3 regions of the Serratia sp. KH_031 genome follow, and region 2 is predicted to be linked to each of the others. Evidence: predicted binding sites of a transcription regulator. Region 2 holds the regulator's gene; each other region holds the start of a gene.
What was found. Region 2 encodes CRP, which controls carbon source genes, mostly activating them, when cyclic AMP is high. Its sites were predicted from a motif close to ATGTGANNNNNNTCACAT; they were not measured.
Positions count from the first base shown of each region.

Region 1: a site for CRP is predicted at 2,860-2,877, ahead of rbsD (D-ribose pyranase). Genes of this name have one in related genera too.
Region 3: a site for CRP is predicted at 8,642-8,659, ahead of deoC (deoxyribose-phosphate aldolase). Genes of this name have one in related genera too.

Region 1 covers NZ_CM174496.1:4,772,081-4,782,755, reverse strand. Annotated here, with positions in the region: gene ravA (ATPase RavA) at 1-548, opposite strand, end outside; gene kup (low affinity potassium transporter Kup) at 916-2,784, shown strand; gene rbsD (D-ribose pyranase) at 2,961-3,380, shown strand; gene rbsA (ribose ABC transporter ATP-binding protein RbsA) at 3,388-4,893, shown strand; gene rbsC (ribose ABC transporter permease) at 4,900-5,865, shown strand; gene rbsB (ribose ABC transporter substrate-binding protein RbsB) at 6,020-6,907, shown strand; gene rbsK (ribokinase) at 7,097-8,023, shown strand; gene rbsR (ribose operon transcriptional repressor RbsR) at 8,030-9,031, shown strand; gene mdtD (multidrug transporter subunit MdtD) at 9,028-10,437, opposite strand; gene AC3ISQ_RS21605 (FadR/GntR family transcriptional regulator) at 10,480-10,675, opposite strand, start outside.
Region 2 covers NZ_CM174496.1:4,426,103-4,436,777, forward strand. Annotated here, with positions in the region: gene AC3ISQ_RS20075 (LacI family DNA-binding transcriptional regulator) at 1-748, shown strand, start outside; gene AC3ISQ_RS20080 (PhzF family phenazine biosynthesis protein) at 749-1,531, opposite strand; gene AC3ISQ_RS20085 (LysE family translocator) at 1,538-2,140, opposite strand; gene AC3ISQ_RS20090 (hydrolase) at 2,238-3,218, shown strand; gene AC3ISQ_RS20095 (YheU family protein) at 3,215-3,448, shown strand; gene AC3ISQ_RS20100 (phosphoribulokinase) at 3,527-4,396, shown strand; gene AC3ISQ_RS20105 (amidohydrolase) at 4,401-5,576, opposite strand; gene AC3ISQ_RS20110 (MFS transporter) at 5,573-6,775, opposite strand; gene AC3ISQ_RS20115 (LysR substrate-binding domain-containing protein) at 6,969-7,877, shown strand; gene AC3ISQ_RS20120 (OsmC family protein) at 7,880-8,287, opposite strand; gene crp (cAMP-activated global transcriptional regulator CRP) at 8,663-9,295, shown strand; gene AC3ISQ_RS20130 (YccS/YhfK family putative transporter) at 9,353-10,675, shown strand, end outside.
Region 3 covers NZ_CM174496.1:3,146,089-3,156,763, reverse strand. Annotated here, with positions in the region: gene AC3ISQ_RS14280 (magnesium and cobalt transport protein CorA) at 1-266, opposite strand, end outside; gene AC3ISQ_RS14275 (glutathione S-transferase family protein) at 346-966, opposite strand; gene AC3ISQ_RS14270 (HAD family hydrolase) at 1,026-1,682, opposite strand; gene AC3ISQ_RS14265 (serine hydrolase) at 2,047-3,240, shown strand; gene AC3ISQ_RS14260 (L-serine ammonia-lyase) at 3,294-4,661, opposite strand; gene AC3ISQ_RS14255 (HAAAP family serine/threonine permease) at 4,736-6,034, opposite strand; gene deoR (DNA-binding transcriptional repressor DeoR) at 7,004-7,768, opposite strand; gene deoC (deoxyribose-phosphate aldolase) at 7,915-8,595, opposite strand; gene ybjG (undecaprenyl-diphosphate phosphatase) at 8,806-9,411, opposite strand; gene AC3ISQ_RS14235 (phosphatase PAP2 family protein) at 9,416-10,174, opposite strand; gene eco (serine protease inhibitor ecotin) at 10,336-10,675, shown strand, end outside.

The sequences.
Region 1 (10,675 bases), 350 kb from region 2:
TTGTCCTGTACTTTATCCAACCACAGGCGAATGAGCATACGGTCATACAAGGCTTCCAGACTGCTGTCGGCATCAGGCAGTTCGTTGGAGGCGGTAACCAGTAAACGTAATGGGATAGGTTCTTCACTATTACCGTTACGAAAGCGCCGCTCGTTGATAGCTGTCAGCAAGGTATTAAGGATGGCCGGGCCGGCTTTCCAGATCTCATCCAGAAACACGATTTCGGCTTCGGGTAGATATCCGGCGGTAAGACGTTGATAACGACCTTCATCTTTTAGCGCCTGAATTGACAAGGGGCCAAAGACTTCTTCTGGTGTAGAGAAACGGGTCATTAGGTATTCGAATGAGCGAGCATTGCGGAAGGCGTATTTCAGGCGGCGGGCGATGAGGCTTTTCGCTATCCCCGGTGGGCCGAGCAGGAAAACGCTTTCGCCGCTCAAGGCTGCGAGTAAACACAGGCGAATGGCTTCCTGCCTCTCATAAAGACCGCTCTCCAGCGCACTGCTGAGGCGGGAAATTCGTTCTGCCAAAAGTGATGAAGAAGCCATAGTCGTTATCGTGTCATCCGCGAGTTAAAGTCAGAATGGCAAGGCCAAGTGAGTTATTATATTGCGTACAAACTACCTGAAATCATAGCGCTTATCTGCGCAGGTCTTTCCTATCTTGGTGAAGAAACGAGTGATAAACCACCATTATTTTTAAAAGGATAGCTTGTTGATTAGTAGAATTTTTCTATTATCAAAATTAATAATTATTCACACTTTGGTTTTTTTCAAAGACATATTAAAGAGTAGGCAAGTTGTGTAAATCGTGCATACTGTGCGGCTTTTAGAGGGCGTAACGGATCTTAAAGCCCAAATCTCTAGCCTGACGCGGCAAGTTGGCTAATGGATGGTCTAGTAAAAGAAACGAATTATGAGCTCAGAACACAAGCAATCCCTTTCGGCAGTGACCTTAGCAGCGATTGGGGTGGTTTATGGTGATATTGGCACCAGCCCCCTTTATACCTTGCGCGAATGTTTTTCCGGTCATTATGGTTTCGATGTCCGTCCAGATGTGGTGTTTGGTTTTCTGTCACTGATCTTCTGGATGTTGGTTGTCATTGTTTCGCTGAAATATCTCACTTATGTGATGCGTGCCGATAACGCCGGTGAAGGCGGGATATTGACGCTGATGTCTTTGGCCGGGCGCAATACTTCGGCGCGAACGACGGCGGTACTGGTGATCCTCGGCCTGATTGGCGGTAGCTTTTTCTATGGCGAAGTGGTGATCACCCCGGCTATTTCGGTGATGTCGGCGATGGAAGGGTTGGAAATTGCCGCCCCGTCGCTCGATCCCTATATCGTTCCTCTCTCCATTTTGGTTCTGACGCTGCTGTTTGTGATTCAAAAGCACGGTACAGGCAGCGTGGGTAAGCTGTTCGCACCCGTGATGTTGGTGTGGTTTCTCACCTTGGCGGTGTTGGGTGCTCGTAGCATCATGGCTAACCCGGAAGTCTTGCAGGCATTGAACCCGAAATGGGCGCTGAATTTCTTCCTGGAATATAAGAAGGTTTCCTTCTTTGCCTTGGGTGCGGTGGTGCTGTCGATTACCGGGGTGGAAGCGCTGTATGCCGATATGGGGCACTTTGGTAAATTCCCGATCCGTCTGGCTTGGTTTACCGTGGTGCTGCCTTCTCTGGTGCTGAACTATTTTGGTCAAGGCGCGTTGCTGCTGAAAAACCCAGAAGCGATCAAGAACCCGTTCTTCCTGTTGGCACCCGATTGGGCGTTGATCCCTTTGTTGATTCTGGCGACATTGGCGACAGTTATCGCCTCGCAAGCGGTGATTTCCGGCGTATTCTCTCTGACTCGTCAGGCGGTACGTTTGGGTTATCTGTCACCGATGCGAATTATCCATACTTCAGAAATGGAATCCGGCCAGATTTATATCCCGGTGGTTAACTGGGTGCTGTATATCTCTGTGGTGTTAGTAATCCTCAGCTTTGAACACTCCAGTAATTTGGCGGCGGCTTACGGCATTGCCGTTACCGGCACCATGGTGTTGACCACCATTTTGATTGCCTCGGTAGCGATTAATAATTGGCATTGGAAACGCGTCTTTGTGGTTGCCATCTTGGCGGTTCTGCTGTGCTTTGATGTGCCGTTGTTCGCTGCGAATGCCACGAAATTGTTCTCTGGTGGTTGGTTGCCACTGACGCTGGGCTTGGTGATGTTCATCATCATGACCACGTGGAAAAGCGAACGTTTCCGTTTGCTGCGCCGTATGCATGAGCACGGAAATTCTCTTGAAGCGATGATTGCTTCACTAGAGAAATCACCGCCGGTTCGTGTGCCGGGAACCGCCGTGTTTATGTCGCGTGTCACTAACGTGATCCCCTTTGCTTTGCTGCATAACCTGAAGCACAACAAAGTGCTGCATGAGCGGGTGGTATTACTGACGTTGCGTACTGAAGATGCGCCATACGTCCACAACGTTCGCCGTGTCACTATTGAGCAATTATCGCCAACCTTCTGGCGCGTGGTGGCGAGCTATGGTTGGCGGGAAACGCCGAACGTGGAGGAAGTCTTCCACCGCTGCGGATTGGAAGGGCTGCCGTGCCGCATGATGGAAACTTCATTCTTCATGTCGCATGAGTCACTGATCCTGACTAAACGCCCTTGGTATCTGTACCTGCGCGGCAAGTTATTTATGGCATTGAGCCGTAATGCCCTGAGAGCGCCGGATCAGTTTGAGATCCCGCCGAACCGGGTGATCGAACTAGGAACCCAGGTCGAGATTTAACACTTCCCCACGATAAGGGCTCAACATAGGTTGGGCCCTTATTATTTACGCCGTTTATAAAAACGCATCGAAACGTTTCGATGGCGATCACATTTTCGCGATGTGATGGTTGCCTTCCAGTGGCGTTTTTTTACACTCCTTAGTGAGCGAAACGTTTCGCTGGTGGAGTGATAAAGATGAAAAAAGGCGTACTACTCAATTCTGAAATTTCTGCGGTGGTCTCTCGTCTTGGACATACCGATCAAATCACTATTGGCGATGCAGGCTTGCCGATCCCGGTGCAAACGCCGCGTATCGATTTGGCGCTGACCCAAGGCGTACCGACGTTTTTACAGGTATTCGATGTGGTAACGCAGGAAATGCAGGTCGAGAGTGCCATTCTGGCGGAAGAAATAGTGAAAAATAATCCGCAGCTCCACGATCACTTGTTGGTTCAATTTGCACAGCTTGGCCAACTTCAGGGCAACACTATCAGTGTGCGTTATGTCAGCCACAACGAATTCAAAGTACAAACTGAGCACAGCCGAGCCGTGATCCGCAGTGGGGAATGTTCACCCTATGCGAATGTGATCCTCTGCGCTGGCGTAACTTTCTGAGGCATTTATGCAACCTTTACTGCAACTGAAAGGGATTGATAAAGCCTTTCCCGGCGTGAAGGCGCTTTCTGGCGCTGCCCTGAGTGTTTATCCCGGTAAGGTGATGGCGCTGGTGGGGGAAAATGGCGCGGGAAAATCCACCATGATGAAAGTGCTGACCGGCATCTACAGTAAAGACGCGGGGAGTCAGCATTTTCTCGGTAAAGAGGTGGTGTTCAACGGGCCAAAGGATTCGCAGGAAGCGGGCATCGGGATTATCCATCAGGAATTGAACCTGATCCCCCAACTGACGATTGCGGAAAACATCTTCCTAGGCCGTGAATTTGTTAACGGTTTCGGGCGTATCGATTGGAAACGTATGTATGCCGAAGCCGACAAACTACTCGCTCGACTGAATTTGCGTTATAGCAGTCATCGGTTGGTGGGTGAATTGTCGATTGGCGATCAGCAAATGGTGGAAATCGCCAAAGTGCTTAGTTTTGAGTCCAAAGTCATCATCATGGATGAGCCAACCGATGCGTTGACCGACACTGAAACCGCGTCTTTATTCAAAGTCATCAACGAACTGAAAGCCGAAGGCCGTGGGATTGTTTATATATCTCACCGTTTGAAAGAGATCTTTGAAATCTGCGACGACGTAACAGTATTCCGCGACGGTCAGTTCATCGCCGAACGCCCGGTCAGTGAATTGCAGGAAGATACGCTGATTGAAATGATGGTTGGCCGCAAACTGGAAGAGCAATACCCGCGGCTTAACCAACCGCGCGGCGAAAAGCGTCTGGAAGTCAGCCACGTTTCCGGCCCCGGTGTAAACGATGTCAGTTTTACGCTCTATCGTGGCGAAATTCTCGGCGTTGCTGGGTTGATGGGCGCTGGGCGTACTGAGTTGATGAAGATCCTCTACGGTGCTGCGCCACGTAAAAGTGGCACGGTAAACCTTGATGGTCACGAAGTGGTGACGCATTCCCCGCAAGATGGTTTGGCGAATGGCATCGTTTATATCTCCGAAGACCGTAAGCGTGATGGCTTGGTGTTAGGTATGTCAGTGAAGGAAAACATGTCGCTGACCGCGCTACGCTACTTCAGCCGCGCAGGCGGTAGCCTGAAACATGGCGACGAACAACAAGCCGTCGGTGATTTTATCCGTCTGTTTAACATCAAAACGCCGTCGATGGAGCAACCGATTGGTTTGCTGTCGGGGGGGAATCAACAGAAAGTGGCGATTGCCCGCGGTTTGATGACACGACCCAAAGTGTTGATCCTTGATGAACCCACTCGTGGTGTCGACGTTGGGGCAAAAAAAGAAATCTATCAGTTAATCAACCAGTTCAAGCAGGAAGGGCTAAGCATTATTTTGGTGTCGTCGGAAATGCCAGAAGTCTTGGGTATGAGCGACCGCATTTTGGTTATGCATGAAGGTCATCTGAGCGGCGAGTTCCCCATTGAGCAGGCTACCCAAGAAGTGTTGATGGCTGCGGCCGTTGGCAAGCAATACGGCGTAACGCAGGAGTAATCAGATATGAGTTCCCAAACTATCGCAGCCAAGCGCTGGTTCAGTAAAGAGTGGCTGTTAGAGCAGAAATCGCTGATTGCGCTGCTGGTGTTGATCGCGGTGGTTTCTTCAATGAGCCCGAACTTCTTCACCGTTAACAACTTGTTCAACATTCTCCAGCAAACCTCGGTTAACGCCATTATGGCGGTAGGGATGACGCTGGTGATCCTCACTTCCGGCATCGATTTGTCGGTTGGTTCTCTGTTGGCGCTAACCGGTGCGGTGGCGGCTTCGATCGTCGGTTTCGAGGTTAATGCGGTGGTTGCCGTCGCGGCAGCACTGGCGTTAGGCGCTGCCGTTGGTGCTTGTACCGGAGTGATTGTCGCTAAAGGTAAGGTGCAAGCGTTTATCGCCACCTTGGTCATGATGTTGCTGCTGCGCGGTGTGACGATGGTGTACACCAACGGTAGTCCAGTGAATACCGGTTTCACCGATGTGGCCGATGCTTTTGGCTGGTTCGGTATTGGTCGCCCGTTGGGGGTGCCAACGCCAATCTGGATTATGGCTGTCGTGTTTATCGCGGCTTGGTACATGCTGCACCATACCCGCTTAGGACGTTATATTTACGCGCTGGGTGGTAATGAGTCGGCGACCCGACTGTCGGGTATCAGCGTTGATAAAGTTAAAATTATCGTTTATTCACTCTGTGGTCTGCTGGCAGCATTGGCAGGGGTGATTGAAGTTGCCCGTCTGTCTTCTGCACAGCCGACGGCAGGTACGGGTTATGAACTGGATGCTATCGCCGCTGTTGTACTGGGCGGTACCAGTTTGGCCGGGGGCAAAGGGCGCATCGTAGGTACGTTAATCGGTGCGCTGATCCTCGGCTTCTTGAACAACGGTTTGAATTTACTGGGTGTTTCTTCCTACTACCAAATGATCGTAAAAGCAGTGGTTATATTGCTGGCGGTTCTGGTAGACAACAAAAAGCAGTAGGCTATTTTACTTGTCATTTTGGGTTTGGGCAGTGCTCGGCCTCCTCGCGTACTACGTGTCCGCTCCGGGGCACTCCGCGCTGGCCGCACCCAAACTGCCTGCGACAATAACGCCTACTAAATAGCGGTTAACCTCCCCTACAGGAATCACGACCATGAAGATGAAAAAACTGGCAACACTGGCTTCAGCTATCGCACTCTCTGCAACCCTCAGCGCCAATGCGCTGGCGCAGGACACTATCGCGCTGGTGGTTTCGACCTTGAACAACCCGTTCTTCGTTTCGATGAAAGACGGTGCGCAGAAAGAAGCCCAAAAATTGGGTTACAAGCTGGTGGTGTTGGATTCTCAGAACAACCCGGCGAAAGAGCTGGCAAACGTGCAGGATCTGATGGTGCAACAACCGAAGTTGTTGCTGATTAACCCAACGGATTCTGATGCTGTGGGTAACGCTATCAAAATGGCTAACCAAGCCAAAATCCCGGTGATTACTCTCGACCGTGTAGCCTCTAAAGGTGATGTGGTCAGCCACATCGCTTCCGATAACCGCGCTGGCGGCAAAATGGCCGGTGATTTCATCGCCAAGAAAGTGGGTGCTGATGCCAAAGTGATCCAGTTGGAAGGTATCGCCGGAACTTCTGCGGCGCGTGAGCGTGGAGAAGGTTTCAAACAATCTCTCGATCAGAACAAATTCAAGCTGTTGGCTAGCCAACCCGCTGATTTCGACCGTACTAAAGGCCTGAACGTGATGCAAAACCTGCTGACTGCGCATCCAGATGTGCAGGCGGTGTTTGCTCAAAACGATGAAATGGCATTGGGCGCACTGCGAGCCTTGCAGACTGCCGGTAAAACGGACGTTGTCGTCGTTGGTTTCGATGGCACGGCTGACGGCGTGAAAGCGGTAGAAGGCGGTAAACTGGCAGCGACTGTGGCACAGCGTCCAGATCAGATCGGTGTGATTGGCGTGGAAACCGCAGATAAAGTGCTGAAAGGCGAAAAAGTGCCAGCAACCATTCCGGTTGAATTGAAACTGGTTACTAAGTAAGTCGTTATAATCGCGCCATCGGAACGGGGCGTTTATACCCGTCATCTTTCAAGTTGCAGGTGTGTTGGCTACCCTCGCTCACCCCAGTCACTTACTGGCGTAAGCTCTTGGGGATTCGTTCAGTTGCCGCCTTCCTGCATCTTGAAATCTATTGGGTATACGATGGCGCACAAAGTAGGAATCAATGTCATGGCAACAGGTAAGCTGGTGGTTTTGGGCAGTATTAATGCTGACCATATCCTTAATATCGAACAGTTCCCCCACCCAGGCGAAACGGTGATCGGGAAGCAGTATAAAGTGGCTTTTGGTGGCAAAGGTGCTAACCAAGCGGTCGCTGCTGGGCGCAGTGGTGCCAATATTGCGTTTATTGCCTGCGTCGGAAGCGATGACATTGGTGAGCGTATCCGCCAGCAATTGATGTCCGATCGCATCGATATTCAACCAATTGAATCCGCTACCGATCATACCACTGGCGTTGCGTTGATTTTTGTTAATGGTGAAGGTGAAAACGTTATTGGTATTGATGCCGGTGCCAACGCTGCGGTAACGCCCGATTATCTGGCTCGTTATCAACAAACAGTGATTGATGCCGATGCATTGTTAATGCAGCTCGAATCACCGTTGGAAACCGTGATTTCTGCCGCTAAATTAGCGAAACAACACCAAACACAAGTCATTCTTAATCCAGCACCTGCCCGTGAGTTACCGGACTACCTGTTGGCGATGATCGACATGATCACCCCTAATGAAACTGAAGCGCAGCGTTTGACGGGGATTGCGGTGAACAACGATCAAGACGCCGATCGTGCCGCCAAAGTTTTACATGCTAAAGGCATCGCTACGGTGATTATCACCTTGGGTAGTCGTGGTGTGTGGCTGAGTGAGAATGGCAACGGTAGATTGATTCCGGGCTTTAAGGTGAAAGCGGTCGATACTATTGCCGCTGGCGATACGTTCAACGGCGCATTAGTTACCGCGTTGCTGGAAGGTAAACCGATGAATGATGCGGTACGCTTTGCTCATGCCGCCGCTGCCATTGCGGTGACTCGTCCTGGCGCGCAGCCTTCAGTTCCTTGGCGTGAAGAAATCGACGCCTTTTTAGCTCAACAGAGGTAATTCTTTTTGGCCACCATGAAAGATGTCGCCCGCTTAGCGGGTGTCTCGACCTCGACGGTTTCGCACGTAATCAACAATAATCGCTTTGTCAGCGATAGCGTGCGCAACAAGATAATGGCGGCCATCGAACAGCTTAACTACGCCCCCTCCGCATTGGCTCGTAGCCTCAAGGTAAAAGAAACACGCACTATCGGCATGTTGGTCACTTCCAGCAACAACCCGTTTTATGCCGAAGTGGTTCGTGGCGTAGAGCGCAGTTGTTATGAACGTGGCTATAGCTTGATCTTATGTAATACCGAAGAAGACGAGGCACGTATGAATCGCAGCATGGAAACCTTGCTGCAAAAGCGTGTCGACGGTTTGTTGTTGATGTGTACCGAAAATCATCGCCCGTCTCAGAATGCACTAAGCCGCTATCCCTCATTGCCGATTGTGATGATGGATTGGGCACCATTCGAAGGTGCTAATGACATCATTCAGGATAACTCGCTGCTGGGCGGTGAGATGGCGACGGATTATCTGATTGCTCGTGGCTATCGTCAGATCGCTTGTATTGCGGGCCCGCAGGATAAAACGACGGCGCGCAATCGTCTGGAAGGTTACCGCCGCGCGATGCAACGCGCTGGGCTGGCTATTTTGCCGGGCTATGAAGTGCATTGTGATTTTGAATTTGACGGTGGTGTTCAGGCGATGAAACAACTGCTGGAGCTAGCAGAACCGCCACATGCGGTGTTTGCCGGTAATGATGCTGTTGCGGTTGGTGTTTATCAGGCGCTGTATCAAGCTGGGCTTTCCGTACCACAAGATATCGCGGTGATGGGCTACGACGATATCGAACTGGCGAAATATCTGGCTCCACCACTGAGTACCATCCATCAACCAAAGGATTCGTTGGGTGAACTGGCGATCGACGCGTTGATCAACCGCCTGCAAAACCCAGAACGTGAGGCTCAAGTGTTAGTTTTAACCCCTGAGCTGGTGGAGCGGGCTTCAGTGGGGCGCCGTTAACTTTCCGCTTTGGCTGGTTTTTCTTTACCAGTAATCAGGTTGTGCCCATCCCTTCTTCTCAGTAGCAAGAACACCAAGGCAGAAACCACGGTTACTATCCCCATGGTAATAAAGGTGTAGTGGAAGTTATCGACCATGCTGCCAAGTGATAGTGACTCATAAAATCGCAACACCGCCGCACTGACCGCGATACCAAAACTGATGGAAAGTTGCTGAGTTACCGCTAATACGCTATTGCCTGAACTGGCATTGCCATCATTCAAATCAGCCAGACTGATGGTGTTCATCGCCGTAAATTGGGTCGACATCGCCATCCCCAACACAAACAGCGGCAAAATCATCAACCACAGTGGCATACCCGGGCTCTGCAGCGAGAACTGTGCGATCAGCAAACCAATGATCATGGTTATGCCGACCAATGTCTTACGATAACCGAACCAGCGTAGTACCTGAGTGACGGTGGATTTCGCCATCAATGAACCAACAGCGGTGGGAGCCATCATACAACCCGCAACAATGGCCGAATAACCAAAGCCAACTTGCAACATCAACGGCATCAGGAACGGCACGCAACCAGTGCCGAGACGCGAAGCCACGTTACCCGCGATGCCTACCGAAAAAGTACGAGTCTTGAATAAATCCAAACCAATCAAGGGTTGTGTGTGACGACGGGCGTGCTGGATATAGCCATACAGCACCACAAAACCGCTAAGTAAAACGCCTAATGAGATGTAACTCGCCAAAACTTGTTCGCCAAACAGTTCCAAACAGGTAGAAATCAGTACCAGACTCAGGCCGAAAAGCATAAAACCGAGAAAATCGAATCGGCGCTTGGGTGTGGTGAAATCCGGCATATATTTGCGGGCATAGAAGATGCCAAGCAAACCGATAGGAATGTTGATCAGAAAAATCCAATGCCAAGTGGCGTAAGTCACCAGCCAACCGCCGAGCAGTGGACCCATAATCGGCCCCACTAATCCTGGCATGGTGACGAAATTCAGCACTGGTAACAATTCACTACGTGGGTAAGCGCGTAACAGAGCCAAACGTGCCACCGGCATCATCATCGCACCGCCAACCCCCTGAATGATTCGTGATGCCACTAAAAAACTTAGCGAGGGAGAAAGCGCACAGAGTAGGGAGCCGAAGCTGAATAGTGAAACTGCCACAATAAACACTCGGCGGGTGCCAAAACGATCTGCTAGCCAACCGCTGACCGGGATAAGCATGGCTACCGTCAGGGTATAGCTGATTACCGCCGACTGCATTGCCAGCGGTGAGTGCCCTAAACTATGGGCAATCGCCGGTAATGCGGTATTAAGGATAGTGGCATCCAGTGCCTGCATAAAGAACGCCATTGCGGCGATCCAAGGTAGCCCCGCCATGCTGCGTGCTGATTTGGTCATTAGTGATCCCGATGTAGTGATATCGTTCCTTTATATATAAGTCTACTCTTTCTCTTTTAACAGAAGCTGGCAGGCTGCTAGAGCCCCGGCACTATCGCCAGCCAAAATGGTATCAACGATGGCCTGATGATGTTCCAACTTAATCACTTCATTCTCGGTAATAGCGCGAAAATAGCTTTGATAAACTGAGTTAAATAGGTTGGCGAATGAACTCAGAAAGGGGTTACAACTGGCTTCA
Region 2 (10,675 bases):
CGGTATTGAGGAAGAAGCCGAGCGCCACGGCTACCATATTTTGCTGTGTAATTCTGAATCCAACCCGACGCGTGAATCCGCCTATCTCAAGCTACTGAGCGGCAAAGTGGTCGATGGGGTGATCACTATGGATGCGGTCAGTTGCCTACCGGGTTTGACGGCAATGATCGGCGATTTCCCTTGGGTGCAATGCGGTGAAGGCGATCCTGAATTTCGCGCCTCGTCGGTCACTATTGATAACCAGCAAGCGGCAATGGCGGGTGTGCAACATCTGGCGAGCAAGGGCCGTCAGCGTATCGCCTTGATTAATAGTGATATGCGCTATCTCTACTCGCAGCAGCGTGAACAAGGGTATCGTCGGGCGCTAGCGGAGCTTGGATTGACCTATTGCCGCGTCGAGTATGTAGAAGGGTTGGATTATGCCGCTGGGGCACAGGCAATGGATCGTCTGCTGGCTGACGCGCAGCCGCCAGACGCGATATTCGCTATTTCCGACGTGATTGCTGGTGGCGCGATGAGCACCTTGCATCAACGCGGGTTGCGCATCCCGCAAGACATGGCGGTGATCGGTTTCGATGGCGTGCCGTTTGGCACCGTCACCACCCCACCGCTTTCGACTATCGAGCAGCCAATGCATCAGTTCGGTGTACGCAGCGTGCAATTGTTGCTAGCAAAAATCCAAGATCCTCAGTTACCGCCCAGCAACGAAGTGCTGGACTGGCAATTAGTAGAACGCAGTACTACCTGATTAACCGGTGATTTGTCCGCGTAAAAACACTGAGGCATAACCGCCGAGCAGTGTGCGCTCGCCTTGCGACTCACAAAACAGCTCGCCACCGCGTGGAGAAATTTGCCGAGCGAGCAACGCTTGCCGACCTAATCTTTCCGTCCAGTAAGGCATCAACGTGCAGTGTGCCGACCCCGTAACCGGATCTTCACCGCCATCTAAAGTGAAATAACGCGAGACGAAATCCACTGTATCACCTGGAGCCGTTGCGATCACCGCCCGTCCGGTCATGGCAATCAGAGCAGGAATATGGGGTTGTAGCGCACGCACCTGCGCTTCACTTTCCAATACCACCAGCAACGCCTTAGCCTGCCACACCGTTAACGGCTGTGCGCCAAGCAACTCAGCCAACTGTGTTGGCTCGCTAACCTGTTGCGCGGGGCGTGATGGGAAATCGAGGATTAACCGCCCATCGTGCTGCTTATCGCGTTTGACCAGCAACTCACCGCTAGCGGATTGGAAACGCAGCTCCGTCAGAGCCGGATTCACTTCCTTAAACACTACATGCGCCGCCGCCAGCGTACCGTGGCCGCACAGATCGACCTCACGATGCGGGGTAAACCAACGCAGGTGATAACTCCCTTTGGCCTGCCAAACAAAACTGGTTTCCGGCAGGTTCAGCTCATTGGCGATGGTCTGCATCTCCTGCGCACTCGCCGCCTGACTCAGCAAATAAACGCCGGCGGGATTACCGCGCAAACCTTCGCCGACAAAAGCGTCGACGTGGAAGTAGTTATTCATCATTCATTCCTAATGCCAAATCAATAGAACGCAAGCCGCCGTCAGCAACCCCATGGAAACGTTAAAAATAACCCAGGCTTTCTTACTACTTAGCAAATGACCGATCACCGTGCCAAAACCCAGCCAAATCACACCGGCCACAATATTAACGATGAAAATACCCACGGCGATCGCCACAATCGAATGATTGTATTGCGCCCCTGACAAGCTGAAACTCGCTACCGCGCCTAACGCCATTAACCAAGCCTTAGGGTTTAAAAACTGCAATAACCAGCCCTGATACAAACGGATCGGTTTCGGTGGTGCCACATCAGTTTCCAGCTTTTCGTAAGTCGCAGTCGCCACTTTCCACGCCAGCCAGAGCAAATACACACTACCGAGGATCTTCAGAATAAGATGCAACGCAGGATAAACCAGAATCAGACTACCGACGCCAAACGCCACCAGCAGCAAAATACTCTGCATTCCGAGCATGATGCCAATCATCAGCCACAGCGAACGAGTGAATCCAAAATTGGCCCCAGAGGTCGTCAGCAACATATTGTTCGGGCCCGGCGTGATGGCGGCTACCCACAGGAAACCTAACAGCGATAAAAATAAACTCAGTTCCATGAGATGGATGCTCCTCACCCTAATGATTTTTGCAGTATGATTATTAGCGAAGCTAACAGTGCCGAATCGATCCCACAATAAGATTTTCATTCACCCTATGCATGAAACATTTCGCCCCTTGAGTGGTGCCAGTAATCCACATTTGCAAACCTTGCTACCTCGGCTGGTGCGCCGCCGTGTGTCGCTAAAACCCCATTGGCAACGCTTGGAATTACCAGACGGTGACTTTGTCGATCTCGCTTGGACAGAAGATCCGCAGCAAGCTCGCCACAAGCCACGCGTGGTGCTGTTCCACGGTTTGGAAGGCAGTTTTTACAGCCCTTATGCTCACGGTTTACTGAACGCTTGGCGCGAACAGGGTTGGCTCGGCGTGGTGATGCATTTTCGTGGTTGCAGCGGCGTGCCCAATCGTAAACAACGTATCTATCACTCCGGTGAAACCGAAGATGCACGCTTCTTCCTGAAATGGTTGCGTGAGCAGTTTGGCGAAGTGCCAACCGCTGCGGTGGGCGTTTCCCTCGGCGGAAATATGCTGGCTTGTTATTTAGCACAGCAAGGCGACGATAGCCTGTTACAAGCAGCGGTGATCGTCTCTGCTCCGCTGATGCTGGAAGCCTGTTCATATCGCATTGAGAACGGTTTTTCCCGCGTCTATCAGCGTTATCTACTGGAGCAACTAAAGCAGAACGCTATCCGCAAGATCCTACATCATCCCGATAGTTTGCCGCTTAAACTGTCACAAGTGTTGGAATTACGCCGCTTGCGTGATTTTGACGACGTGATTACCGCACGCATTCATGGCTTCAGTGACGCCACGGATTACTATCGCCGTTGCAGCGCTTTGCCGCTGTTACCGAAGATCCAGACGCCAACGTTGATCATCCATGCCAAGGACGATCCTTTCATGACCGATGAAGTGATCCCGCAAGCCACTAACCTGCCGCAGAATATCGAATATCAGCTTACCGAATTTGGCGGCCATGTCGGCTTTGTCGGCGGAAGCTTGAAAAAACCGCACATGTGGTTGGAATACCGTATTCCATCCTGGCTAGCCCCTTATCTGGAACCTAAGACGTGATTATCCCTTGGAAAGAGTTGGAAACTGAGACGCTCAATAGCCTGATCGAATCCTTTGTACTGCGCGAAGGCACCGACTACGGTGAGCATGAACGCTCGTTGGAACAGAAGGTGGACGACGTGCGCCGCCAACTACAAAGTGGCGAAGTGGTACTCATTTGGTCAGAACTGCATGAGACGGTGAATATCATGCCGCGCGGACAGTTTCGAGCAGGGCAGGAAGAGATTTAATTAATAACAGCACTAGGATGGTTCGGAAAAATCGGGTAACAATGCAGTATTGTCACCTTAGATGGAGCAAGCCTTGCCATGTCAGCCAAACATCCGATTATTGCCGTGACCGGTTCCAGCGGAGCGGGTACCACCACCACTAGCCTGGCATTCCGCAAAATCTTCCAGCAATTGAATATGCGGGCTGCCCAGTTGGAAGGCGACAGTTTCCATCGCTACACCCGACCAGAAATGGACTCCGCGATCCGTAAAGCCCGCGATATGGGTAGACATATCAGCTACTTCGGCCCCGAAGCTAACGATTTCGGCCTGCTGGAACAAAGCTTTATCGAATACGGCAGCACTGGCAAAGGGCGTTCGCGCAAATATCTCCACACCTACGATGAAGCGGTACCTTACGATCAAGTACCAGGCACCTTTACCCCGTGGGAACCACTGCCAGAGCCGACAGACGTGTTGTTTTATGAAGGACTGCACGGCGGCGTCGTCACTGATCATCATGACGTAGCAAAACACGTCGATCTGTTGGTAGGTGTGGTGCCGATCGTCAACTTGGAGTGGATACAGAAGCTGGTTCGCGATACCGGCGAGCGCGGTCACTCCCGCGAAGCGGTGATGGATTCAGTAGTGCGTTCGATGGAAGACTATATCAGTTACATCACACCGCAATTCTCACGCACCCATATCAACTTCCAGCGCGTACCGACGGTGGATACTTCCAATCCGTTCGCCGCCAAAGCGATCCCATCGCTAGATGAAAGCTTTGTGGTGATCCACTTCCGTGGTCTGGATCAGATCGATTTCCCTTATCTGCTCGCGATGCTGCAAGGTTCGTTCATTTCTCATATCAACACGTTGGTGGTGCCGGGTGGCAAGATGGGGCTGGCGATGGAGCTGATTATGGCGCCGCTGGTGCAGCGCCTGTTGGAAGGGAAAAAGATCGAGTAAAGCGTTACGCCATCAGCAAACGACGGATGAAACCAACATGCAATTTCACACCGATTTGCAGCGCGGCTTCATCCAGTTTGAAACGTGGATGATGCACGCCGTAAATCGCCCCAATTTGCTCATTACCGCTGCCGATAAACAGGAAGCAGCCCGGAACCTGCTGTTGATACGAGGAGAAATCCTCGCTACCGAAGAACGGTGCAGCCATTTCTCGCATTGATTGTGCGCCAACAACCTCGGTAATGACCTCACGAGCCACCGTGCAGGCTTCCGGGTGGTTGTTACCAATGGCATAACCACGCGTCCAACGAATTTCATGGCCCGCGCCGTGAGCCTCGGTGATCCCCGCCACGGTTTGCGCCACCAACTGCGGTACGCGCTCACGCACATCGGCATTATGGGTACGCAACGTTCCGGCGAGCCGTACACTGTCAGGAATGATGTTGTAACCGCCTTCCGCCTGGAAAGTAGCAACCGTCAGTACCGGAACCTGCAGTGGGTCTAACTTACGTGCCACAACCAGTTGTAATGCCGTTACGATTTCCGCGCCAATGACCACCGGATCGATACACAAGTGCGGCATGGAGCCATGGCCACCTTTCCCTTGAATGATGATATCGAAGTTATCGCTAGAGCCGCTGAACACGCCTTCCTTAAAACCGACCTCACCGGTCGGGAAATTAGGCATCACATGCAGGCCGAAGATCATCTTCACGCCTTCCAACACACCCAAATCAACCAGTTCCTGAGCGCCACCCGGCGGCACTTCTTCTGCATGTTGGAAGATAAAGCGTACCGAACCATGCAGTTGTGAACGCAGTTGGCACAATACGCTAGCGGCTCCAAGTAGCATGGCGCTGTGAGCATCGTGCCCACACGCGTGCATCACCCCCGGATGAGTCGAGCAGAAGGGTTCATCGCTTTCTTCCTGAATCGGCAATGCATCCATATCCGCCCGTAACGCGTAGCATGGCCCCGGCTGCGCACCGACCAGTTCAGCCACCACGCTATTCGGTGTCGGGCGGCGTATCGTCAACCCCTCAAATCCAGCCAGTTGTTCGGCAATGTAATCGGCGGTTTTGGCTTCCTGAAACGACAACTCAGGATTCGCATGCAAGTGGCGGCGCCAACGTAATACATCGTCTTTCACTGCAGTAATTTGCGCGTCAATATTCATCATAAACTTCCCTCGTTCAACGCCGGTTGGTGTGACTTATTCACCAACGGCAAAATAACCAACCCAGCCACCACCATGGCGCTAGCCAGGAAAACAAACGTCGTCATGTAACCCTGACTGACCGTAATCAGATACCCCATCGCTATCGGTGCCACAAAGCCGCCCAAGGTGCCGCCGGTATTAATAATCCCCATCGCCGCACCCATGATTTCCGTGGGAATACGCTTCATCGGTAATGTAAACACCGTGACAAACGCAGCCATCAGGAAGATATACCCCAAGAACAGCAGCAGCCCAGCAGCTACGGCAGTCGAAGAGGTGTAAACCAGCCAGATACACAAGGCGCTCAGCAACGAGCAGATGCAGATAACGATAGGTTCACGTCCTTGCATATAGCGCCCGACCAACCAGCCGGTGCCGAGCGAAGAGATCCAAATCCCTAATCCCCCAGCGGCGACCACCAAACTGGAGACGCCCATTTCCATGCCCCGTTGCTGTACCAAAAACTTGGGCAGCCAAGCCATCAGGCCGTAGGACGGAATGTTGATGCAGAAAATCGCCACGAACAGCAGGATCACTGTCGGATTCTTGAGTAACGCACGATAGCTGGCGCCCACGGTACCTGGTTGGGTTTTGGCCGCTTGGGGTGGGTTAGGCACCAGAAACAGAATGCAGGCGGCAACCACAAACGCCAGCAAACCTAATGCAGAGAAGGAACCGCGCCAGCCAATATGATCCAGACAGTAAACGGCGACTAACGGCCCTGCCGTCATCGCCAAACCCGCGGAAGAAAGCAGTATCGACTGCGCAAAAGTACGTTGTTCCAAGGGAAAATTAGCCACTACCGCTTTAGCGCAGGAACTGGGATAACCGGAATGACCAATACCAGAAAGAAAGCGGAATACCACCAACAGCCCCAAACTAAAGCCCAACATACCAAAGCACAAAGCAAAGCCGCCGAGCATCAATAGCGAGCTGCACAACACCTTCTTGAAGCCAAAACGGTCATTCAGCCAACCCGCAGGGATCTGGAACAGTGAATAAGCGAGGAAAAACATACCGGTGATATAACCCAGTTGTTCCGCCTGCAAATTGAATTCTCGCTCAATCGGTAGCAGAGCAAACCCCATCACTGTCTTGTCTATATAAACAATGACATACCCGGTAAATAGTAAAAAAATCATCAACGAACGTGGGTTCATGACCAGTATTCCTTTGAGTTATCACGCCGACAAACAGCCTCCTTGCCGACAACAGTGGATAATGTGATCTTCGTCACTTTATGTTTTTAATAACAATACGTTATGCAGGAATGATGAAAATATCGCCTTTATACCAACGGCATAAGATGCAATTATCTATTGAGTGATGCTTTTTAGTTATAGGGGGGAAGACGTGCGTTATTTGCCCAAGATCCAGCAATTGAAAGTGTTTCAACAAATCATTCGCAGCGGCAGTATTCGCGGCGCAGCACGGGCTTTACAACAATCACAACCGGCGGTGAGCCGTAGCTTGCGCGAACTGGAGTTAGCACTCGATACCCAGTTGATTATGCGCAGTAATCAGGGCATGACGCTGACGGAAACCGGGCGCGCTTTTGCTCAGCGAATGCAGTTTATTCTGGAAGAGTTACAAAGAGCGGCAGAAGAAATTGAGCAAATAGAACAACATGGTCAGGGTACGGTGGCGCTGGGGCTGTCTTCGCTATTAGCACTGACTGTGCTACCGGAGCTCACAGAAGCTTTCAGATCTCAGTTTCCACAAGCCAGTCTGGTGATCCGAGAAGCTCAACTTTCTACCTTGTTACCTGCGTTACGTGAAGGAAAGCTGGATTTTGTCGTCGGTAGCGTCAGCCCCGAACTACCGCTGGAGGAATTGGTGTGTGAACCGCTGTTCAATGCCTCATTCGGTATTATCGCTCGCCACAGCCACCCACTTGCGAAAGCTACCTCGCTAGATGAACTCCGCTCGGCCAAATGGCTGTTACCGGAAACGGATATGGGCTACTACCAGTATCTGCAATCTGAGCTCGGCACCTTTTATCAACAGCTCGATATGGCACCCATTCGTTCAGATTCGGTCGTTAGCGGGTTGAGTCTAGTGTTGAACGCCGATTACCTCACCATTGTCGCGCGTGCGATGCAGGCACCTTTTGGTCTAGAGCATCGTCTGGTCACATTGCCGATCACCAGTTTGCCGCCAGCGCAGTATTGCGTGCTGTATTCGCAAAAATCGCCGCTAACCATTACGGCGCGGCGATTTCTCGATCTGCTGCGTCGGCTGTGCCAACGCTATGCTTGGTAAGGTTATTCGACGAGCTGAATTTCAAAGCTGTGGGTCACTTTTGCGGCTTTACCCAGCATCAGCGCCACTGAGCAATATTTCTCAGCAGAAAGATCGACCGCACGTTCAACAGCCTTATCGCTAAGTTCTTTACCGGTAACAATAAAATGCAAGTTGATATGGGTAAAAGTACGCGGAACTTCTTCACGGCGCTCAGAGGTGAGTTTTACCTCACAATCACGCACGTCATTGCGTCCTTTTTGCAGGATAGAGACCACATCGATAGCGCTGCATCCCCCAACAGCCATCAATACCATCTCCATTGGGCTTGGCGCTTTTTCACCCGCATTGCCATCCATCAAAACCTGATGACCAGACGCGGATTCACCCAAAAATGTCAAATCTTCTATCCACTTAACTCTTGCATACATAATGGTTACTCCGGTTAATTTCTGAATGTCAGACTACGCTTTCACCGTGAAACTGGCAACGGAACCTGACACTAATCATGCTGAAGCGAGACAACACAAGACACTTGCCTCACTCTGTGCTACAAACAGAGCCGAAATAACACTTTCTGGAACATGGGTTTCGGGGCAGTCTATAGAAAAGTCCTGATATCGTTATGTTAACAGAATGTAGCTTGCAGCTCCGGTAGCAAGTTAATATGCTAGGGCGACGGCGTATTTTTATCGAACACCTCAAAACTTTCTGATAGCCCATTATCTCACACCCGGCTTCAGCTTGTTTGACAGGGAACTCTGATCCCAGCGATACAGATAGATTACAACAGAGGATAACAGCGAATGGTTCTCGGCAAACCGCAAACAGACCCGACTCTCGAATGGTTCCTGTCTCATTGCCATATCCACAAATATCCATCCAAGAGTACGCTGATTCACCAAGGTGAAAAGGCCGAAACGCTTTACTACATCGTGAAAGGCTCCGTAGCGGTGCTGATCAAAGATGAAGAAGGTAAAGAGATGATTTTGTCCTACCTCAATCAGGGGGACTTCATCGGCGAGCTTGGATTATTTGAAGAAGGCCAGGAGCGCAGTGCTTGGGTTCGGGCAAAAACTGCCTGTGAAGTGGCTGAAATTTCTTATAAAAAATTCCGCCAACTGATTCAGGTAAACCCGGACATTTTGATGCGCCTGTCTGCGCAGATGGCAGACCGTCTGCAAGTGACTTCCGAAAAAGTGGGCAACCTCGCTTTCCTCGACGTGACTGGACGTATCGCGCAAACCCTACTGAACTTGGCGAAGCAACCTGATGCCATGACCCACCCAGACGGTATGCAGATTAAAATCACCCGTCAGGAAATTGGTCAGATCGTCGGCTGCTCCCGCGAAACCGTTGGCCGTATATTGAAAATGCTGGAAGATCAAAATCTGATCTCCGCACACGGCAAAACCATCGTGGTATACGGTACTCGTTAATCCCAGAAAAAATGGCGCGATAATCAATTCGCGCCATTTTTTTATCGGTAAAACATCATGTGGCGGCGGCTGATTTATCACCCGGAAGTGAATTACGCACTGCGACAAACGCTGGTGCTTTGCCTGCCTGTCGCATTCGGCCTGCTGATTGGCTCACTGCAACTCGGCCTGATGTTTTCTTTGGTTCCCGCCTGCTGCAATATCGCGGGTTTAGATACTCCCCATAAACGCTTTTTCAAACGCCTGATCGTCGGCGGTTTGTTGTTCGCCTTCAGTAGCTTACTGTTACAACAGGCTCTACTGTGGCACGTCCCGTTACCTTGGTTAGTTCTCGGTTTGGCATTACTGCTCGGCGTTACCGGGGAAATCAGTCCGCTCCACGCTCGCATGCTACCGGCTGCGATGGTGGCCGCTATTTTCTCTCTCAGCATGGCCGGTACGGTACCGATCTGGCATGCGCCGTTGTTGTATATCGTCGGCACCGCTTGGTATGGCTTGTTCACTTGGTTCTGGTTCAAGCTGTGGAAAGAGCAGCCGATGCGCGAGTCACTCAGTTTGCTGTATCGCCAACTGGCAGATTACTTGGAAGCTAAATATTCATTGCTGACCCAGCACACTGACCCAGAAACCGCACTGCCGCCATTGCTGCAACGTCAGCAACAGGTGATGGACATTATCAGCCTGCTGTATCAACAACTTAATTTCCTGCCCCATGCCAACAACATGGAGCAAAAACGCCTGCAACGCGCATTCCAAGTCGCACTCGATTTGCAAGAACACATCACCGTCAGCCTGCATTTGCCGGAAGAAGTACAAAAACTGGTGGCACAGAGTCAGGCCGAAGCCATCATCCGCCGTAATGCGCAGGTGATCGCCGCTCGTTTGCGCGTAGTCGCCAACGACATTCTTTACCATCACCACTCGCAGCGTTTTAGCATGACCAATGAACTGGCGGCGCTGGAAAAAGTGGCATTGCAACACGCCGATAACCCGGTCGGTAAGTTCTGCTATTACCATTTCAGCCGCATTGCTCGCCTGCTGCGCACCCAGTATCCGCTGTATCGCCGCAATCTAATGATCAGGCAATCACGTCTGCCATTCTGGCCGGCGCTAGTTAGCTATCTGTCATTCAAATCCAACGCGTTACGTAATGCCGCTCGCTTAGGCGTGATATTGGCGGCGGGAAGTAGTTTGGGGATTTTTTTCAACCTGCCCAAACCTTACTGGATATTGTTGACCATCATGTTAGTAAGCCAAAATGGCTATAACGCCACGCGGGTGCGTATCCAGCACCGTGCGCTAGGTACGTTGATTGGATTAGTGATTGCCGCGGGTTTGCTGCAATTACATATGCCGGAAACCGCCACGCTGGGCGTGATG
Region 3 (10,675 bases), 1.3 Mb from region 2:
TTATTCAGTTGCGCGGTTTTGACCACGATAAACAGTGAGTCGCCGTACACTTCCAGCTTGGGGCGCTGATGAGCGGAAAGAGCATCTTCAATTGCCAAATCGTGCAGGCTGAACTCTTCTTGCACTTTGCGCATAAATGCTGGCTCTGGCTGCCATAAACCCAGCCAGACAAAGGCGTCTGGCTGTTTCACCACTTCACTGATGTCATCAATGGTCACATCGCCAAGCCGCTTGCCTGCCTTATATGCCACACTGTTTACAACCATGTTTTTCGCTTCCCTTTTATTCGATGGCAAAAAGATAACACGCCCTCGAAGTGAGAGCGCGTTGACAGTATCGGAAAATCTAGGTTAACGGCAACATGATGGTGGCTTGATAAGCCGGACGGGTTTTTAATTGCTGATACCAACGTTCCATATGCGGACGGGGTTTACGCGTAATGGGCATTTCGAACCAAGCGTAGATAAAGCTACCCAACGGGATATCACCTATACCAAACTCTTCACCGGAAAGGTAAGGCTGTTTTGCCAGTGTGGCTTCGACGATATCGAAATGTTTTTCCAGCTCGGCAATCGCCGCTTCAATTTTCGGCATATCACGTAGGTCGGGCTGAGTGCGAACCATACCCCAAAATACCGGACGGAAAGAATCGACGATGGTGGAGGTATTCCAATCCATCCATTTTTCGGCGTTAGCGCGTGCCTGTAAATCTTGCGGATAGAAGGGCGCTTTACCGAACTTGGCTGCCAGATAACGCACGATGGTGTTGGATTCCCACAAGACAAAATCATCGTCTTTTAATAAGGGCACCAAACCATTGGGGTTCAGAGCGCGATACTCGGCTTCATTCACCTTGCCGTAGGCTCCACCTGCGAGGATATGGTCAAATTTCAGATCCAGTTCTGCAGCACACCAGAGCACTTTCTTGACGTTGTTAGAGTTGGTACGACCCCAAATAGTCAGCATAAACGCCTCATTGAAGGTTAATGGATTCGCACTATACCTACGCTTTTTTGTTACTTATTTCAACGTTCCCAGCGGCAGATTTCCCAACCCTGTTCAATCGCCAGTGCTTCTAGCTTGCTATCGGGGTTCACCACGGTTGCGCTATCGACATATTCCAACAACGGTTTGTCGTTGAATGAGTCGCTGTAACCGTGAGTATTTTCAAATTTGAGCTCGGGATGCGCGGTTAACCACTGTTGTAGGCGGATCACTTTGCCTTGCTGAAACGTCATTACGCCATAGGTACGGCCGGTAAAACGATTTTCTTCGATTTCAACGCCAATCGCTAAGGCGTCATCAGCGCCAAGTTGCTGGGCGATAGGTTTGACCAAGTGCTCTCCAGTGGCGGAGATGACCAGAATGTAATCGCCGCGTTCGCGGTGCCAAGTCAGACGTTCACGCGCCGCCGGGTAGACACGGGGTAGGATGTCGCGTTGGATATAACGCATTACCCAAGCGGTGACGGTATCAACGTAGCATCCTTCTAAAGGAGCCAGCGTCACCCGCATGTACTCCTCCATAGGAAATCCGCCTTGATAGTAGGACTGCATCAATAACTGTTCCTGCTTTGCCAGATCTTCTGCAGCGAAGCCTTGCAAGATTAACCAGCGTATCCACAGGCCAGCGCTGTCATCATCAATCAAGGTTTCGTCCAGGTCGAATACGGCTAAATCCATCAGTTTTCTCCGGCAGGTTAAGTAGAGGGTGGATATAGGATAGTGGATCTGGCGAAATCGCGCAGAGCATAAGAAACTTTGATGACAGTTACGCTGCATTTTGGTGAACGTTTGCAGAACCTAGATAGTATGATTATGTAAAGATGCTGAAAATTAACGCTAACTTCTGTAAAAATAAGAGAAATCTAATATACTCGTCATACTTCGAGCTGCATCTTTGTTGGCTTTCCTCACTCACCCGAATCACTTACTGGCGTAAGCTCATCGGGGTTCGCTGCGTTGCCGCCTCGATGCAACTCGAATTATTTAGAGTATAAACTCCTATTTAGGGGCATATTTTAATGCGTTGGACGGACACTTCGACATGATAAATACACAGTTATCGACTTCATTCAAAAAACTGACTTTTAGCATCGGGTTGTTGCTGATGGTTGTTCCTGCCACTCATGCTGCCGAAGCACCGGTAGCGCCACAGATAGATGCTAAAGCCTTCGTGTTGATGGATTACAATAGCGGCAAGATCTTGGCAGAAGGCAACCCGGATACGCGTCTTGACCCTGCCAGCTTGACCAAAATTATGTCTAGCTATGTGATTGGCCAAGCGCTCAAAGCGGGCAAAATCAAACCGACCGACATGGTCACCGTGGGCAAAGACGCTTGGGCGACGGGGAACCCTATCTTGCGCGGTTCTTCGCTGATGTTTATCAAGCCGGGCGATCAGGTGCCAGTTTCAGAATTGAATAAAGGCATCGTGATTCAGTCTGGAAACGACGCCAGTATTGCATTGGCAGATTATGTGGCGGGTAGCCAAGATTCGTTCGTCGGCTTGATGAACAACTATGCCAAGTCACTGGGTTTGCAAAACACGCATTTCCTCACGGTGCATGGTCTGGATGCGGAAGGGCAGTACAGCACCGCACGTGATATGGCGCTGTTGGGGCAGGCATTGATCCGCGACGTACCGGACGAATATGCGCTGCATAAAGAGAAAGAGTTTACCTTCAATAAAATCCGTCAGGTGAACCGCAACCGTCTGTTGTGGAGCAGCAACCTGAATGTGGATGGGGTTAAAACCGGTTTCACCAGCGGCGCGGGGCATAACTTGGTGGCTTCAGCCACTGATGGCCCGATGCGTTTGATCTCGGTGGTATTAGGCGCACCGAGTGACCGTGTGCGTTTTAGTGAAAGCGAAAAATTGCTGACTTGGGGTTTCCGCTTCTTTGAAACGGCTACACCGATCAAGGCTGATAAACCGTTTGTGACGCAACGTGTCTGGTTCGGCGATGAAAGCGAAGTGCCACTTGGCGTGGCAAAAGACGCGGCGATCACTATCCCGAAAGGGCAAATGAAGAACCTGAAAGCCAGCTTCAAACTGAACCAACCAAATCTGGAAGCGCCGCTGACGAAGAATCAGGTGGTTGGTACTATCGACTTCCAGCTTGATGGAAAAACTATCCAACAAGTCCCGCTGGTGGCGATGCAGGAAGTGAAAGAGGGCAACTTCTTGAGTCGTATCTGGGATATGTTAATGATGAAAATCAATCAGTGGTTTAGCTAAAAAGCAGAGGGCGCATTAAGCGCCCTCGTTCTTATCCGTAACAAGCAGTTTTATCAGTTACAAGCCACGACTTTAATCGCCAATCCACCCTGAGATGTCTCGCGATATTTGGCATTCATGTCTTTGCCTGTCTCGTACATGGTCTCGATCACCTTATCTAAGCAAACCCGAGGCTCGCTGGTACGGCGCAACGCCATACGTGCGGCATTGACTGCTTTTACTGCTGAAATGGCGTTACGTTCGATACAAGGCACCTGAACCTGTCCGGCGAGGGGATCGCAGGTTAGACCCAAATGGTGTTCCATCGCAATTTCTGCCGCGATGCACACCTGCGCAGGGCTGCCACCCATGAGTTCCGCCAGACCTGCCGCCGCCATTGAACATGCCACGCCGACTTCACCCTGACAGCCCACTTCAGCACCAGAGATTGATGCGTTCATCTTATACAGCGCGCCAATAACACCAGAAGCCAGGAAATAGCGGCTGTAAGAGTTAACGTTGACCGGGCGGATAAACTGGTCGTAATACGCCAAGACCGCAGGAATGATGCCGCAAGCGCCATTAGTTGGTGCCGTTACTACGCGGCCACCCGCGGCATTTTCTTCGTTAACGGCAAAGGCGAACATGTTGATCCAGTCGACGACGTTCATCGGATCGGTGTTGTTCTTGTCACCGGTCACCAGTAAACGACGCAGTGCCGCAGCACGACGTTGCACCTTCATCGGCCCCGGCAGTAAACCTTCGGTATTCATACCGCGTTCGATACCGGTTTTCATCACTTGCCACACGTCGGCGAAATGCGCTTCGATTTCGGCTTTGCTGCGCAGTGCCAACTCGTTTTGCATTACCAATCCAGACAATGACAGCCCAGCCTCTTTGCAATGCTGCTGCAAATCGTGCGCGGAGTTGAATGGGAAGGGGATCTGCACTTCATTACTATCAGGCTGGCCAAAGTGCTCTTCATCAACAATGAAACCACCGCCGATGGAATAATAAGTTTTGCTGTGTAGCAACTTCTCACCGGCAAAGGCGCGGATGCTCATGCCGTTTTCATGTAGCGGCAGATTACCGCTGTGGAAGTTCATGCTGGTTTGCAGCGGGAAATCTACTTCGTGTTGACCGTTTGCCAACAACAGACGACCACGTTGCTCTACATCGCGGATAAAACCGGGGATGCTATCAATATCTACATTGTGTGGCAGATTACCGGCCAAGCCCATAATTACTGCGATGTCGGTGTGGTGGCCTTTCCCGGTCAGAGACAACGAACCATATACATCAACGACCACACAGGTGGTGTCTGCCAACACGTTATTGGTAATTAAATCATCGGTGAATTGTTTACCGGCTTTCATTGGGCCGACGGTATGGGAGCTAGATGGGCCGATACCGATTTTGAAAATGTCGAAAACGCTAACCATGGGCGCGCCTCTTTGAGTTATTCAGCGGGAATGCAGGAAAAGCAGCCGGTGCGGGGAGCACCGGCTTGAAGTGATTAGCCGATCAGGCTGAACACGATAGCGGTGATGGCAATCAGACCCATCACAACAACGAATACGTTGCTGATGTGGCCGCTGTATTTACGCATGGCTGGAACTTTACGGATGGCGTACATCGGCATCAGGAACAGCAGCATCGCGATGATTGGACCACCTAGGGTTTCAATCATACCCAAGATGCTTGGGTTCAGCGTAGCAACAATCCAAGTGGTCACCAGCATGAAGATAGCGGTCATGCGGTTCAGCTTGTTAGTGCTGATGGTTTTACCACGGCTCTTCATTGACTTGCTTACCAGACCATTGAAGCCTTCACGAGCGCCCAGATAGTGGCCCAGGAAGGACTTGGTGATAGCCACAAACGCGATAACCGGAGCGATATACTCGATCATCGGGTTGTTGAAGTGGTTTGCCAGGTAAGACAGGATTGAGATATTCTGTGCTTTAGCTTCTGCCAGATCCGCTGGGGACAGGCTCAGTACGCAGCTGAACACGAAGAACATAACGGTCAGCACCATCATGATGTGTGCGTAAGCCAGAATGCGAGAACATTTTTTCTCCGCATCTGGGCCGTATTCTTCACGCTTGGCAACCGCAAAGGCGGAGATGATTGGAGAGTGGTTGAAAGAGAACACCATCACTGGGATAGCCAGCCACAGCGTCATAATCAAACCGCGACCCATACCAGCGCCTGAACCAGAGAGTGATACGTTCTCGAAGATGGCCGTCGTCCAGTTAGGGATCAGATACAGAGCCAGCAGCATTAACGTGGCAACAAATGGGAATACCAAGATACTCATGGTTTTCACGATAGCTTGCTCACCAAAACGCACGATACCCATCAGGCCGACGATCAAAATCAGCGACAGAATGGCACGCGGTGGTGAAGCCATACCTAACTGGTGAGTAATAAAGCTATCGACGGTGTTGGTGATAGCGACACTATAAACCAACAGAATTGGGTAGATGGCAAAGAAGTACAGCAGGGTAATCAATTTACCGGCGCTGATACCGAAGTGTTCTTCTACAACTTCAGTAATGTCTTCACCTGGGTTCTTACCAGACAACACGAAACGGCACAGGCCGCGGTGCGCAAAGAAGGTCATCGGGAAAGCGATAATCGCCATGATGATCAAAGGAATCAAACCACCGATACCGGCGTTGATTGGCAGGAACAACACGCCTGCACCGATTGCGGTGCCATACAGACCCAACATCCACATGGTGTCGGTTTTACGCCAAGTACTAGAAGAGCCTGACGCTGTTGAGGCAATAGTACCGGTTTGAGTAGTGTCCATAAATATCTCCGAGGTGAACACGATAATTAAAAAATAAAAACAAAACTTAGGTTGAAACCCGAAGAAGTCATCTCAGATGATTCCCTCAGTAAAAATCAGGTGCTGCACACGGGGATAAATAACTTTCCCCCTGGTTAATCATTAAGCTAATTATCTTTTGGCATTTATTGCCTGATAATCAACCAAAAAGCTTTCACCTGTTTAAGCGTGAAAAGTGGTGGTATCTGCCAGGAGATCTTTGTCCCCCAATTTTTGTTGGCGGCAAGATAACGATTTACAGCAGAAACAACCGTGATCCTGCTCGCAAATGCACGATGTGTGCGTATATGCACCTTTTTTGTGTTTTTTAGTGTGTATGTTGCACGATTGTGTAAGATTTTGTGCTGCAACCTCTTCCATTAGCCCACATTTTTTATCCGGTATGAATAGATAATAACCAGATAAAACGCTATCAATGACAGCAGGGCGAGCAATATATTTTAAGAGAAGGTTAGGATCTAGCTAAAAACCCGTAGAAAGGCTTTTTGGTGACGCGGATCACACTTTTGTTTTTGTGGTGATTCAATCTATCCTATTGTTATCATTTGGTTTTAAGTGAAACTCCTTGTAATTTAGTAGGTTAATTAACCTAAGTTTAAGCAAAGATAAATCAGTTCTTATTCATCATATAAATTTGTCGATTTGGTTATTTTTAATTCACCTTGGTTAAAAGTTTGTTATTTAATTCCCCGTTCGGACAAGTTTTATTTATCATATAAATCCATCTGGGAAGAAACCTCATCGAGTTATATAAGGTTACTTTTAATTCATTAATAAATAGTCGCAGAGCGATTTGTTGCATTTCGTTAACTCAACTTTATGCGCAGGCATAACCATAATGAATTTAATTGCGCACTATTTGTTCAAATTTAACTGCGGAAAAATGGGGGAAGATGAGCACTGCCGGGAAGTCCGGCAGTGAAAGACCACTCAGTAGCGTAGGGTAATGTTGTTGCTATTGAAGTATTCGATGAATTCTTTATCTGGTTGGCGGTCAGTAATCACGCGATCAAACAGGGTCAGTGAACCAATGCAGGCGGGTTTGGTTTTGCCAAATTTGCTGTGATCGGCAATCAGGATTTTTTGTTGCGCCATGGCGAGCGTTCGATGCTTCATTTCTAACTCGTCGAAGTTAAAGCATGTCGCCCCGTGTTGCAGACTTAAGCCCGCGGCAGAGATAAAGGCAATATTCGGGCAGATGTGGTCAATCTCATTGCGCTGACCGAGAGAACTAAAGATGTAGTTATTCGGATTGAACTCACCGCCACACAAGATCACCTTGCATTGGGGCTTGTCTTGCAATGCTAAAAAGGTGTTGAGCGAATGACAAACTGCGGTGAAGGGGAGTTCGTCATCAATGGCGTCGATGATCGCTGGCGTTGTGGTGCCACAGTCGAAGAATACGGTGTCATTGGCGTTGACCAACGGAGCCGCTAACATGCCGATGCGACGTTTCTCTACGACTTGTTTGGCTTTCTGATCGGAGACAAAGTAGTGGGTGACGCCGTTGCTACGTGGATCGGCCACCACGTAGCCACCCAATAACACGACCGCCGTGGGTTCAGCACTGAGATCGCGACGGATGGTCATCTCTGATACGCCTAACAGCGCGGAGGCTTCTTTTAAATGGATTTTATCAGAGCGCTTTAACGCTTGGATTAATCGGTTGATACGTTCTTCGCGCCGCGTTTCCATCAGTTCTTCCCACTGGTTTCAGAGTTAAAAAAGAGTAGCGTGCTTATTTTATTATGCCAAACACAACAATGCGGGGTAATACGTTCAGCAACGTATTACCCCGCATTTGACTATCTTACCGCTTTAACGCCTAAGGGCGTTGACTGTCAATAACTGCCTGCAGCAGGTTGAGCGCCGGAAACGATAGCGACGCCTGAACTGGTGCCGATGCGGGTTGCCCCTGCTTTAATCATTGTTTCGGCAGTGGCACGATCGCGCACCGCGCCAGACGCTTTCACGCCCATTTCGCTACCCACAGTTTTACGCATCAATTTGACGTGCTCTTCGCGAGCACCGCCAGTGCTGAAACCGGTGGAAGTTTTAACGAAGGCGACATCGAGCTCGCGACACATTTCACAAACCTGAACGATTTGTTCATCACTGAGCAAGCAGGTTTCCAATATTACCTTCAACGGGATCGCGGCGCAAATCTCACGTACTGCGGCGATATCGGCTTTAACTTCTTCCAACAAGCCACTTTTCAGCCAGCCGACGTTGATCACCATATCGATCTCTTGCGCTCCAGCAGCGATCGCCGCTTTGGCTTCAAAGGCTTTGCTCACGGTCAAACCTGCACCCAGTGGGAAACCAATCACTGAACAGACTTTCACCTGGCTTTCCTGCAGCAGATGCGCTGCCAAAGGGACATAACCAGAATTCACGCAAACGGCATAGAAGTTGTGTTGTTGCGCTTCTTCGCACAGTTTGGCGATCTGCATTTCAGTGGCATCCATAGCCAGCAGGGTGTGATCGACATAGCTTGCGTAATCAATGTTCTCGTTGCTCATCTTGATTCCTTAGTGAGTGAGGTTTTAGTCATAGAAAGGATACTGAATGTGATAATAATAACATTCAAAAAATCTAATTTCTAGCTGAAACTCGCGTAATTAACGGAGTGGTGGCGTATGGCTATGTTTTGGCAGGATCAAAAAAGGATTTTGTATGTTATTTAAATAACATTTAATGAGGTTCGGGGTGATAACACCCCGAGAGGAAAACTATTCTTTAACCCAACCTTTACGGATGGGGAAGGCAAATAGGAATTGATATAGGCGCGTTAACCCTGCGGCGATCGCATCACCAAACAAATTCCATACCAATTGAGCAAACAAACAGCCGACGATGCCAAGTAGGAAACCACCGACCATGTCCAGCGGCCAATGCACGCCGAGGTAAATGCGTGACCAAGCGATGCTGATGGCGACTACCATCAACAATATTCCCGACCATACGCGGTGCCAACAGAGAAAAGCGATGGCAAAGGTAAAGATGGCAGTACCGTGATCACTCGGAAAAGAACTGTCCGGTGCATGGGTTAAAAATGTATAACCCACACCGGCAACAAATGGACGCGGGTGCGGTAGCAAGGTGCTGATCGTTGCCGCTGCACTCATGGCAAACAACAGAGCGATGGTTGTTTTAGCGACCAAGACACGTTGCGAGGCTAATTGATGTTGCGGTCCCCAAAGCCACAACCCGACCATTAACAATGGTATGATCATAATCAGATCGCGAGCTATGAAAGTGGCAACATCGATCAGCCACTCCGGAGAAGCCGGGGTAGCATTAATCCAAGAAAATAAAAAGTAATTCAATGACTCCACGCTTTTACCTCACTTTGCGGCAAAAATAGCCGCTAACGCCCCAATAAACCACAAGTTGACTGAGCCAAACCCACCAGCCCGCCCACAGGTTATGAGAAAGAAAATGTGCCCCGCGCATCACTTGACCAAACCCCATCAACATGCCGAGTGCGATGCCACCCAACCAGCACCAATAAGCCAAGCGTGGGCGCTGTGGATAAAACAGGAAAAACAAAGCCATCACCGCAAAACCACTAGAGGCATGACCGCCCGGAAAACAACGGCCTGGTCCCGGATTAGCCGGAATGGTGCCGAACAGCGGGTAAGATATTGCTTTACCGCCATATTCCAATAAATCCCACGGGCAGGAGTGTGCACTGGTTGCTTTCAGAATGCCGACCACCAATGGCCCTATCCCCACCAACAACATGGTAACGATAAGGCGTGAATTGCGGCGGTAGATACCATAGAACAACCCCAGTACAGCCCCGCTGATGACGCAGATTTTCAGCAATCGGTGATTGATCAAATCTAACCACTGATTGTTCTGCCAAGGGAAACGTTGGCTAGCAGCATCGAACCAATAATTACTGATGGCCCAATCCAGTTGTTCATTACGTGATAACCAGAGAAACAGTAACCCACTGACAATCAACCCAAAAACTTGCCAACGGTAAAAGGATGTCGGCAAGGAGTAAAGGGTATTAGTCTGAATCGGCGCTGTTGTTGAGGTTTGATTTAATGAAGGTTTTGAGGTGTTGAATGGGTTCACGCGGTTGCTCATCAATATCGTTGAATCGCGTGACAGTAATCATTTTGTCTTAAGAAAACCTTAGCGCTGTAATGTTATGTAAAGCCAGCGGGACTCGGATTTAACCTATAATTACACCTTATGAGTTATGCTAGTGTACGCGCCGATTAGTCGATAAATCATAAGGATGATAAATGAAAAAGCTTTCTTTAATGCTAACTAGCGTTTTAATGGCGACTTCCGCCAATGCAATGGCGGCCACAGCAACTGAAAATTCTGATCTGAGCAAACAGCCATTGGAAAAGGTAGCGCCTTATCCAAAAGCGGAAAAGGACATGACTCGTCAGGTGATTTATCTACCAAAACAGGAACACGAAGAGAACTACAAAGTGGAACTGTTGATTGGCAAAACCCTAGAAGTTGATTGCAATCGTCACATGATGGGCGGTGAACTGGAAAGCAAAACCCTAAGTGGCTGGGGCTACAACTATCTGGTGCTGGAAAAACTTTCCGCTCCGGCCTCGACCATGATGG